2 regions of the Methylophilus sp. 5 genome follow, and region 1 is predicted to be linked to the other one. Evidence: riboswitches for the same ligand, from Rfam matches in the RefSeq annotation. Region 1 holds a riboswitch; the other holds the start of a gene.
What was found. A riboswitch is a leader RNA that binds a small molecule or an ion and turns the genes downstream of it on or off. The one in region 1 is predicted to bind cobalamin.

Region 1 (7,699 bases):
ATGCCCAATTCAAATGGGCGTCAGGCATCTTTGCACATACGGCATTGATTGGCCTGGACCATCAAAAAATGCGCAGTGATGTGGAAGGTACTTTTGGGGTATTTTCTGATCTGGATATATACAACCCGGTCTATGGTGTTGGTCTCCCGACGCTTAACGTCAATAACGATGTGACTCAGAGATTAAGACAAACCGGTTTTTATCTTCAGGATCAGATCAAAATAGATGAGAAATGGGTGTTAACGCTGGGCGGTCGACGCGATTGGGCACGCACTAGCAGCGAGGATCATCTAACGCCTGCTGACAGTAATGCTCAAAATGATCAGGCAACAACATGGCGTGCGGGTCTTGTGTATTTGACAGACAGTGGCTGGGCACCTTATGCCAGCTATACCGAGTCATTTACGCCAGTGATTGGTACCAGTTCTCCGGCGCGTGGCAGTAAGCCATTTGAGCCAGAGTCTGGCAAGCAATATGAAGTAGGCCTGCGCTTTCAGCCGGAAGGGCAACGCACTATGCTCACGTTTTCGTTATTTGACCTCACACGCAAGAATCTCACCACGGCCGATTTGCAGGATGCCACGGGCACTTACAACATTCAGCGCGGTGAAGTCCGATCACGAGGATTTGAAGCGGAAGCTAAAACACAGCTTGATAATGGCCTGGATTTGATAGCGAGTTTTACGCATACCGTGATGGACATCACCAAGAGTAATGATGGGGTGCAGGGGAATGTCCCCAATAATATCCCCAAGCACGCCGCTGCATTATGGGCTAACTACCAGCTGCCGACTGCTTGGTTGGCAGGGTTGAGTGTAGGCGGGGGTGTTCGTTATGTCGGGGCTAGGTATGGCGAAGATACCAATGAGTATAAAGTGCCTGCCTACACCTTGGTTGACGCCAGTCTGCGCTACGATATGGCATTGTTGGGCCAGCAGTGGAAGGGGTGGCAGGCTGCCATGAATGCGAGCAATTTATTTGATAAAGAATATGTGGCTGCATGTGGTTACTATGGAGATGGTTGTAAATGGGGCTATCGCCGTAATGTGATGGCCACTTTGACCTATCGCTGGTAATGCGACACGTACTTGTACTGTGGCATCGCTGGGTGGGCCTGGCGATGGCAGCATTTCTGATTATTTCTGGGCTCACTGGCACCATCATTGCGTTTGAAGATGAGATAGATGCCTGGTTAAATCCGCAACTGTTTCAACCAGCTTGGCAGGCTGGCCAACCGGTGCTGGATGCCTATCACTTACAACAGTTGGCGCAGCAGCAGGCCCCGGCCGGTACGCTGGTAGATGAAGTGTTGTTCACGCTGCCAGAGGCACATATTGTCCCCGGCCTGACTGAGCGTGTACTGGCTTTCAGGCTTAGTGCTGCAGATCCACAAGCCATGGAGATGGTGGCTGACCAGCTGTTTATCGACCCGCAGACGGGTGCGAGCCTAGGCGCACGCAAATGGGGTGAGAGCCCGTTTCAGCGAGCAACCCTGATTACATTTCTCTATAAGCTGCATTATTCGCTAGCCCTGCCGGGCGAAAGCGGGCATCTGATCATGGGAGTTGTGGCCTTGTTATGGACGTTGGACACCTGTGTTGCGTTTATATTGACGTTGCCCAGACGCCAGACGCATGCAAAAAAGAGATTCTGGCACCGATGGCAACCAGCCTGGATGGTGAAATGGCAAGCCAGTGCCACGCGTATCAATTTTGACCTGCATCGCGCCTGTGGTTTGTGGTTATGCACGGTTTTACTCATCTTCGCCTGGTCCAGCGTCATGTTTAACTTGCGTGACCAACTCTATTTACCCGTCATGTCCAAAATATTGCCATTCGATTTGTCGTGGCGTAGCGTGCCCAAATTAGATAAGCCGCTCGCAAGTTTACCCATGCCCTGGCCAGCGGCCCACGTCATGGCACGTCAAGCCATGCAGAGCTTTGTGCATACCCACGATTTGACTATTCAGTTTGAAGACAGGCTACGATTAGATCGTCAGCGTGGGGTGTATATGTATTCCGTCCATAGCTCCGCCGATTTGCGCGAAGACAGGGGCAATACCGCCATTTTGATAGATGTCTATACAGGGGAAATAAAAGGTTGGTGGCTACCGACGCATGGTGAGGCCGGGAATACCTTCAGTAACTGGCTGGGGGCATTGCATATGGGGCAGGTGTTCGGTTTGCCGTACCGAATATTTGTCAGTTTCACTGGCATCGTGTTGGTGATGATTTCTATCACCGGTGTATTCATCTGGAGCAAAAAACAGTCTGCAAAATCAAAACTGGGCATCACAAATTAATGCTCAGCTATTTGTTTAAATCTACCAGCGGCGGCTCAGCATAAAGTGCAGCACAATCGCCTCATTACGAATTTCAGACTCACCAAATAATCGGCTGTTGTATTTGACGCTGACCGGCAACATCCACTCGACCCCGCCTGTCATCAGCCAGTGCTGGTCAATCTTGCGTGCGGCGCCGAAGGTCAGGTGATGCTCAAGGGTGCCTGCCAATAAAGGACTTGAGTTCTGGCGCGGAATCGGGTTTTTGCCGTAATTGTGACCTGCATAAAGCGTGGTGCGGTCATCCCAGTTGTAAGCGACGCCTGTTGCGACCACCCATTGGTCTTTCCAGTTGGCATTCATTGGGCTGCCATAGACGGATTTCGCAGAGGCATTGTTTGGTGTAGTGGCACGCAGGGTCACTTCATTGATCGCATCGTCCCAGTTGAGCCAATTGAGCTTAAATGATAGCAGCCAGTCATCTGTAGGCTTAAACGCCAACCCTACAGCCACTTCGCGCGGCAAGGCGAAGCCTTTTATGGAGGCATCTGAATACTTTACTTTGCCCAGTCCAAGAGCGGTGTCATCAGCGACCAGCGTGCCACCAGTCATGGGGAGCTCGGTTTTTTCAGTATAGGCGGCCGCCAGCGTCAGCGTTGGCGTTACCCGATATTGCATGCCGAGCTTGAAGCCAGTACGGATGGCTGAGGCGCCCTCTAATTTATAGCCAGCAAAACTCGAGCCGCCGCCAAAGTTGACAGACGTGTTGGAGAAAAAATCCTGTTCTATGCTCGCATAAACGATATTCAGGCTGGCGCCTAGAGAGAGCTTGTCCGTTACTTCACAGCCGATACCGGGGATGATCTTGGCGATACCAAACAGCGAGGAAAGGTCATCGCGATTGCCAAACGGCGTACGCAGGTTGTCGAACACGCCACCGGCGCCACCTTGCGCGAACAGGCCGATACCGGCCGTGCAAGCGGTATTTTCCAGCGGCCGTGCATAGCCGCCACCGCCAAGTAAAGTATAGCGGTTCGACGCATGTTCTTCGTTGCGCGGATCTTTGTGCACCAGGTCGGTCGTACGCAGCACCGAGCCAAACATATCCAGCAATGGCGCCTTGATTTGCGTCAGCCCGGCCGGGTTGGTATTCAGCGCGCTGGTATCGCGCGCGACGGCAACGTCAGCACCGCCCATCAGGGTCGATTCAGCGCCAAAGCCAATCAGGTTAATCCCATTGGTGGCGTGCACTGCACTGCAAGCGCCTGCTAAGGCGAGTAGGGTTGCAATACGTAGTGTGTAATGACAGAAATCAGTCATAGTGGATTTGGTTTTTATTCGTTATACGTAATGTCGCATAATTTAACAAAACTGTGTTGCGATAATAAAGCGTAGATTACATGGTTATTGTCGTTGGCATAGTGACTAAAACTATGTTTACTCGCCTTAAAAGCGTTGATTCCGACTGGCGAATGTATCGATTCGGCTAGCTTTTTATTCTATGCGAGTTGCATGCACATTGTTGCAAAAACCTCTATTTGTTTGTGGTGGAAATATTCCTGAATGAAAACAATCAGTTGCTTGCTGTCAATTAAAATAAATCAATATATTGTGTTTTAGGTAATTGAAAAGCCATAGATATTGTTTTATAGTCGCATCCATACGGTATGCAGAAGAGACTCTTCTTCTGTATTTAATAGGGAACCTGGTGCGTGAAGCCGCTTAAGTATCATCAAGCCAGGGCTGCCCCCGCAACTGTAATCAGCGAGTTGTTTGCTGCCACTCAAGCCACTGAATCAATTTCGGGAAGGCGAAAGCAAATAATGACGACCTGAGAGCCAGGAGACCTGCCGTGGAAATTTTTCTTGTTAACGTTTGAGGCGGGGTGTCCTCGGCAGATGCAATTGGTCTATAAACACTGATTGTTAGTCTGGCCTTTGAGCGGGTGCATTTTTCATCGTGATGATGGCCGGGTATTGCCCGGTTGAAATGCGTCTGGCTTTGGGACCCCTCGCTTCCTGGATTGGGAGCCATTAATGTCAAAATACGAATCCATGCAGGCCACAAAAAGAGATGGCCGCAAGGAACCAATCAATCTCGATAAAATTCATCGGGTGATTGATTGGGCATCACAAGGCCTGAACAATGTATCGGTCTCCCAGGTGGAGCTGCGCTCCCATATCCAGTTTTATGATGGCATCCGCACCGATGACATTCATGAAACCATTATTAAATCAGCGGCTGACCTGATCTCTGAAGAAACGCCAGACTATCAATATCTGGCTGCACGCTTGTCTATTTTTCACCTGCGCAAAATTGCTTATGGCCAGTTTGAGCCACCGCATTTGTTTGACCATGTGACCAATCTGACTGCCCTTGGCAAATACGACCAGCATTTGTTAAAGGATTACAGCCGCGAAGAATTTGACGTGCTCAATAGCACCATTGACCACTGGCGCGATATGAACTTCTCTTATGCTGCGGTCAAGCAGCTTGAGGGCAAGTACCTGGTGCAAAACCGGGTGACCAAAAAAATCTACGAGAGCCCGCAGTTTTTGTATATTTTGGTCGCGATGTGTCTGTTTGCTAACTATAAAGGCCAGGCGCGCTTGGATTTCATCAAGCGTTTTTATGACGCTGTGTCTACCTTTAAGATTTCTCTGCCTACGCCTATCATGGCGGGCGTGCGTACGCCGACCAGACAGTTTAGTTCTTGTGTGCTGATTGAGTGTGGCGACAGCTTGGATAGTATCAATGCCACCACCAGTGCGATTGTGAAATATGTCTCACAACGCGCAGGGATAGGCGTCAATGCGGGCCGTATCCGCGCCCTGGGGAGTGAAATCCGTGGTGGCGAAGCACAGCATACCGGTTGCCTGCCGTTCTACAAATTGTTCCAGTCTGCGGTGAAATCTTGCTCGCAGGGCGGCGTGCGTGGTGGTGCTGCCACCTTGTTCTACCCGATCTGGCATCTTGAGGTCGAGTCTTTGCTGGTGCTTAAAAACAACCGCGGTGTAGAAGAAAACCGTGTGCGCCACCTCGATTACGGCGTACAACTTAACCGCTTGATGTACCAGCGCCTGATCAAGGGCCAAACAATTACCTTGTTCTCGCCGCATGACACGCCAGGGCTGTACGATGCGTTCTTTGCCGATCAGGATGAGTTTGAGCGCCTGTATACCCAATATGAAGCCGATGACAGCATCCGCAAACGCAGCCTGCCAGCGGTGGACCTGTTCTCGCTGATGATGCAAGAGCGTGCAGGCACTGGCCGTATCTATATTCAAAACGTAGACCATTGCAACACACACAGCCCGTTTGACCCGGCCGTGGCTCCGGTGCGCCAGTCTAACCTGTGTATGGAAATTGCACTGCCGACCAATCCATTGAATGACATCAATGATGAAGAAGGCGAAATCGCCTTGTGTACCTTGTCTGCCTTTAACCTGGGCGCGCTGGAATCATTAGACGAGCTGGAAGGCCTGGCTGATTTAGTGGTGCGTGCACTGGATGCGTTGCTGGAGTATCAGGATTACCCGGTAAAAGCGGCACTCAATGCGACCAACAAACGCCGCTCATTGGGCGTTGGCGTCATCAACTACGCCTATTACCTGGCCAAAAATGGCACCAACTACACCAGTGATTCTGCGCTGGGCCTGACTCATCGCACTTTCGAGGCGATTCAGTTCTACTTGTTAAAAGCCTCGGTGCAGTTGGCGCGCGAATTTGGCCCATGCGGTGCGTTTAACGAAACCACCTACGCCAAAGGCATGTTGCCGATTGATACCTATAAGTCTGACCTTGACGCCGTGTGTAGCGAGCCATTGCTGTTAGATTGGGAGAGCCTGCGCAAAGAGATTCAAAAAGATGGCTTGCGCAACTCTACCTTGACTGCGCTGATGCCGTCAGAAACCTCCAGCCAGATTGCAAACGCAACCAATGGTATTGAGCCGCCGCGTGGCCTGGTGTCGGTTAAGCAGTCTAAGGACGGTATCTTGCGCCAGGTGGTGCCAGAGATCGACCGCCTGCGTGACCAGTATCAACTGTTGTGGAAAATGCCTAACAACGAGGGTTACCTCAAGCTGGTGGGCATTATGCAAAAGTTTGTTGATCAGTCTATTTCTGCTAACACCAACTACGACCCAACCCGTTTTGAAGGTGGCCGTGTGCCAATGAAGCAATTGCTCAAAGACCTGCTGCAGGTGTACAAGTTGGGCATCAAAACCTTGTACTACCACAACACCCGCGATGGTGCGACTGAAGGTGGCACTGAGGCAGAGGACGATGGTTGTGCGAGTGGTGCCTGCAAGATTTAAATAAGCGCTGACTCAGTGGCTGCGCGGGCAAATTGCAACGTTGTGCGGTGCTCGAAATCCTCATGTACTCCATGTACATTCCGGTTTCTGTGCTCCGGACGCCTTGCACTTTATCCCGCTCGCTCACTGATTAAACGCTTATTGCAGTGGGGTAATGAGTAGATTTTAAAAACAGTTTGAGAATAAAACTTAAACATTAGGAACACGGCTATGGCCTACAGCATCTTTACCAAAATCGACAACGAACAGCTCAAAGAACCCATGTTCTTTGGTCAGCCGGTCAACGTGGCGCGTTACGACCAGCAGAAATACCCGGTGTTCGAAAAGCTGATCGAAAAGCAGTTGTCTTTTTTCTGGCGCCCGGAAGAAGTCGATGTGTCACAAGACCGTGCTGACTACCAAGGCTTGCCAGAGCACGAAAAGCATATTTTCATCAGCAATCTCAAATATCAGACGCTGCTTGATTCGATTCAGGGCCGCAGCCCTAACGTTGCCTTGTTGCCATTGGTGTCATTGCCTGAGATCGAGACCTGGATTGAAACCTGGGCGTTTTCCGAGACGATCCACTCGCGCTCTTATACCCACATCATCCGCAATATCGTCAATGATCCTTCCATTATTTTTGACGACATCGTGCGTAACGACAATATTACTGCGCGTGCCTCTGACATCGCCCACTATTACGATGAGTTGATTCATCAAACCATGTTGTACTCACAACTGGGTGAGGGTGACCACGTGATCAATGGCGAAACCAAGGTGGTGAATAAGCGCGAACTTAAAAAGCTGCTTTACCGCTGCCTGATGAGCGTTAATATTCTTGAAGCGATTCGTTTTTATGTGAGCTTTGCCTGCTCGTTTGCCTTTGCCGAGCGCAAGGTGATGGAAGGCAATGCCAAGATCATCCGCCTGATTGCACGTGACGAAGCCTTGCACCTCACCGGCACCCAGCACATGCTCAATATCATGCGCTCCGGCCAGGACGACCCCGAGTTCGCCGAAATTGCCGCCGAACTGCATAGCGAGTGTTTTGAGATGTTTAGAACAGCCGCCGAGCAAGAAAAAGAATGGGCAGAATACCTGTTTAAAGATGGCTCTATGA
Region 2 (4,255 bases), 1.3 Mb from region 1:
GAATGATGTGCTAAGGGGTTACCTGAGCCTTGATCCTGAACCAAAAAGTTCAGGTGGTAACAGCCTAAGGTACATTAGGTTCGCACGCCAAGGGAGCCTTAAAAGACCACCCAACTTAGTGCGATCGCACAGCACCTGATGAGCCGAAACCTATAACAAAGACTAGTTCAAGGAATTTTAGACTCAGGCAACGCCTTAGCACACCATTTTTATGATACGCCATTTAGCAAAAATGACGATGAAAATTTTGTGAATTGAAGCGGATTACAACAGCTTATGCTGGCCGGATAACACATCATCAATCTGCTGCTGCATGGTCGAAATGCGTTTTTTAACATCGCCTACATCCACACCGCCGCTGCGCGTATTCAACAACTCATGCGTGATATTGAGTGCTGCCATAATGGCAATCCGCTCAACACTGACCATTTTGCCAGCATCACGAATTTCGCGCATTTTACCATCAAGGTAGCCCACGGCCTGCAACAAACTGTCACGTTCTTCGTCAGTACAGGTGACGCTAAGCCCGCGCCCCATAATTTCGATATCAATCGGATTACTTGCCATGACTAATGACCTTCCTCAGGCAACGCTGACAACAATCGCTCTAACTGAACGCTGGCTTGGGTCATATTCAGCTTGAGTGATTGCGACTCCTGATGCAGCCGTGTGACCTCCTGACGTAACTCAACATTTTCGTCACGCAGCTGGCCGCACAAAGCAATTAGCTTCGTCACACGCTCTTCAAGACTTTTTAAATCGGCATCCATCAGCCCATTATCTTTTAAAAAAATGAGTGTGGTCAATAGCTAAGCGCGTTTTTTCAAAGTAAATTAACAATTTAAGCATCGCCGCCTAAAGTTGGCTTACTGGCAAAAAAACGTGCTTTAGACTAAAATAGCGCTCAGTTGTCAGGTGCCTTCGCTGTGTTTCTTACAGAAAAGGTGAAACTGGGAAACAGGTGCGTGAACCACGTTCACAACTCCTGTGCTGCCCCCGCAACGGTAAGCAAGTGCGGGTCTATCCACATGCCACTGAGCGCAAGCTTGGGAAGGCGATAGATCAAAACTTGCAAGCCCGGAGACCGGCCTCGCAACCAACCATTTGCAATACCGCGGGGTGACGGTGTCTGATGATGTATTTAGCATTGCTTATTGTATAAGCAATGCTTTTGCGCATTCTCCCTCACTCCCTGGTCTTGATAGACAACCCATATGCGGGGACGCATATGACACAGGGATAAGATAATGAAAAAAGCCATTCTTAAAGGCCTGATCGGCCTTTCTTTAAGCGAACTCGCCTATGCCGCAGACAATGCAACGCTAGACGAAGTCATCGTGACTGCAACACGCACACCTCAACAGCAAGAGTCGGTCATTGCCGATGTTTCTGTGATTAATGCAGAAGAAATCAAGCGCGGCGGTCAAAGCACATTGATTGAATTGCTGCAACGCCAACCCGGCATTGAAATTAATAATAACGGTGGCGCAGGTAAAACCTCAGGTGTTTTCATGCGTGGTACCAATACCGGTCATACCCTGGTGTTAATTGATGGTGTGCGTGTGCAGTCAGCTACAGCAGGTACAACAACACTTGAAAATATACCGATCCAGCAGATCGACCGCATTGAAATCGTCAGAGGACCATTAACCAGCCTCTACGGGCAAGATGCGATTGGTGGCGTCATCCAGATTTTCACGAAAAAAGGTGTCGACGGTTTCAAACCGTATGCAAACCTGGGCTTTGGCACCTACGATACAACCTTGGCAGAAGCTGGTTTGCGTGGCAAACAAAATGATACTGCGTACGCAGTGAATGTTTCAGCAAACAAAACCAACGGATTCTCCGCATTGGATACCCGTAACCCCAACCTGAACGACAACGATGGTTATCGCAACCTGGCGGTGACTGGCAGCCTGTCGCATACAATTGTAGAGGGTCATGAAGTCGGATTAACCTTGATGCACAGCAAAGGCAGAACCCGCTACGACAACCGGTTTAATATCGATGCAACATCCCCAGCCTTTAATCCGGCCTTTTCTGACCATGCAGATATTGAACAGCACACCTACTCGCTGTTTAGTAAAAATCAGATAACAAGCAACTGGCACTCCACTTTACGTATCAGCCAAGGCTTTGATGAGTCTGTCAATTACGCAGCCCTCGGCCCATTTACCAGCGAAAGCAGAAGCCTGTTTAGAACAAAACAAGACCAATTTAACTGGCAAAACGATATTGCTCTGCCAGTTGGCGTGCTGACTCTGATGTATGACAAACTGGAAGACAAAGTGAACTCCACGACGGCTTACAATAATACCAAGCGCACCAATGAAGGTTACGTTGCCAGCTACGTCGCGAATATAGGCGCACATACTATTCAAGCCAGCGCACGTGAAGATCACAACTCAAGCTTTGGTAACAATGTGACTGGCGGTTTAGGCTATGGTTACAACATTAATAACGCGTGGCGTATTACCGGTAGTTATGGCTCTGCATTCAAAGCACCTACTTTTAACGACTTGTTCTTTCCAGACTCTTTTGGCTTCGCAACCAGCAATCCTAATCTAAAACCTGAGAAATCAGACAACGTGGAAGCCAGCCTACGCTACCGTGATGACACATCCAGCGCTTCGCTGACGGCCTATGAAAATAAAATTCGAGACCTGATCATTCTGGATAGTGCATTTGTTCCTGCCAACCTGAATAAAGCCAAGATACGCGGCGTCACACTGGCAGCTAGCCAGCGCTGGGAAAGCCTGGACATAGGCGGTAGCATCGACATTCAGTCACCACGTGACGATACCACCGACAACATGCTGGTGCGTCGCGCCAACCGACACGGCCAGTTTAATCTCGGTTACACGGTACAAGACTGGCGCTTTGGCACGGAGTTAGTGACTTCTTCTGCACGCTACAACGATTCTGCCAACACTTTGCGCATGGGTGGTTACACCCTTTTCAATATGACTGCACAATATAAAATCCATCGCGACTGGACTGTGCAAGCACGTGCCAACAACGTTTTTGATAAAAACTACCGCTTGGCATTGGATGGTAATCCGGCAACAACAGGCTTTGCCTACAACACCCCTGGCGCCAACCTGTTCGTGAACATTCGTTACGAACCTAAGTAACCCTCTCAATCAATACCAACCATTAACAATACAATCTTTCTTCCTGATCAGCTCGGTGTAGAAAGATTGTATTCGAGAATCACCAAATGAATATAACCATCAAAAATCACCTCCCCTTTATTGGGCTGATCTTAAGTGTATCTGGCAGTCTCTTTGCCGCAGACAACACTAATTCACTTGATGAAATCGTAGTCGCTGCCAGCAGAACTCCACAATCCACAAAAACAGTCACGGGCGACGTCACTGTCATTGACCGAGAAGAAATCAATAGACTACGCGGTGGATCCTTAACTGACTTACTAAGACTGCAACCTGGAATACAAACCTATACCAATGGCGGCATGGGGACGAGTAGCAACATTGCCATGCGTGGCACAAATGACAATCAGCTGATTGTATTAGTGAATGGTGTACGCATGAACTCTGGCACCACAGGCACCACCGCTTTTGAAAATATTCCGCTAGCGCTGATTGACCGCATTGAAATTGTGCGCAGCCCGGCTTCGAGCCTCTATGGCTCTGACGGCATTGGCGGCATTATTCAGATTTTCACCAAACGCGGCCAAAGCAATAAAACCCATGTTTACGGCAGCCTGGGGGCTGGCAGTTATGATGCTTATAGCGGCAATGCCGGATTCGACTCTGCTTATCAAGCATTAAAATTAGGTGCCCAAATCAGCAATTACGATACCCGCGGCATTAGTGCAAGAAAAAACCCGACTGCGGCAGTAGACAAAGATCGTGACGGATACAACAATTTTAGTGGCTCTGCATATGCCGATCTCGAGTTTGCACCTGGCCACTCCCTCGGTTTGCAATATCTGGAAAGCAAAGGCAAAAACCAATATGACAGCGGCTATATTGGCAACTACTTGGAGAGGCATCAGCAAGGATACGGGCTAACACTAAAAAATGCTCTGACAGAGCACTGGAACAGCAAAGTACAATACAACGTTGGCCGGGATCAGTCTTTCAGCATCAACAGCGCCACCCGCAATAGCAATATCGAGACAGAGCAACGCCAGCTATCCTGGCAGCATGATTATAGTCTGACGCATGGCACAGTCACTTTTGCTTACGATAGACTGGAGCAAGATGTTGAGACTGAAGCAACGGGTGTC

Region 2: another riboswitch for cobalamin. It lies ahead of METH5_RS0107345 (TonB-dependent receptor domain-containing protein); the one in region 1 lies ahead of nrdA (class 1a ribonucleoside-diphosphate reductase subunit alpha).

Annotation. Positions count from the first base shown of each region.
Region 1 covers NZ_KI911560.1:255,610-263,308, reverse strand. Annotated here, with positions in the region: gene METH5_RS0101175 (TonB-dependent siderophore receptor) at 1-1,076, shown strand, start outside; gene METH5_RS0101170 (PepSY domain-containing protein) at 1,076-2,302, shown strand; gene METH5_RS0101165 (OmpP1/FadL family transporter) at 2,324-3,601, opposite strand; cobalamin riboswitch at 3,928-4,151, shown strand; gene nrdA (class 1a ribonucleoside-diphosphate reductase subunit alpha) at 4,318-6,597, shown strand; gene nrdB (class Ia ribonucleoside-diphosphate reductase subunit beta) at 6,808-7,699, shown strand, end outside.
Region 2 covers NZ_KI911560.1:1,560,927-1,565,181, reverse strand. Annotated here, with positions in the region: gene METH5_RS0107355 (cell division protein ZapA) at 265-567, opposite strand; gene METH5_RS0107350 (hypothetical protein) at 570-806, opposite strand; cobalamin riboswitch at 897-1,108, shown strand; gene METH5_RS0107345 (TonB-dependent receptor domain-containing protein) at 1,248-3,134, shown strand; gene METH5_RS0107340 (TonB-dependent receptor domain-containing protein) at 3,221-4,255, shown strand, end outside.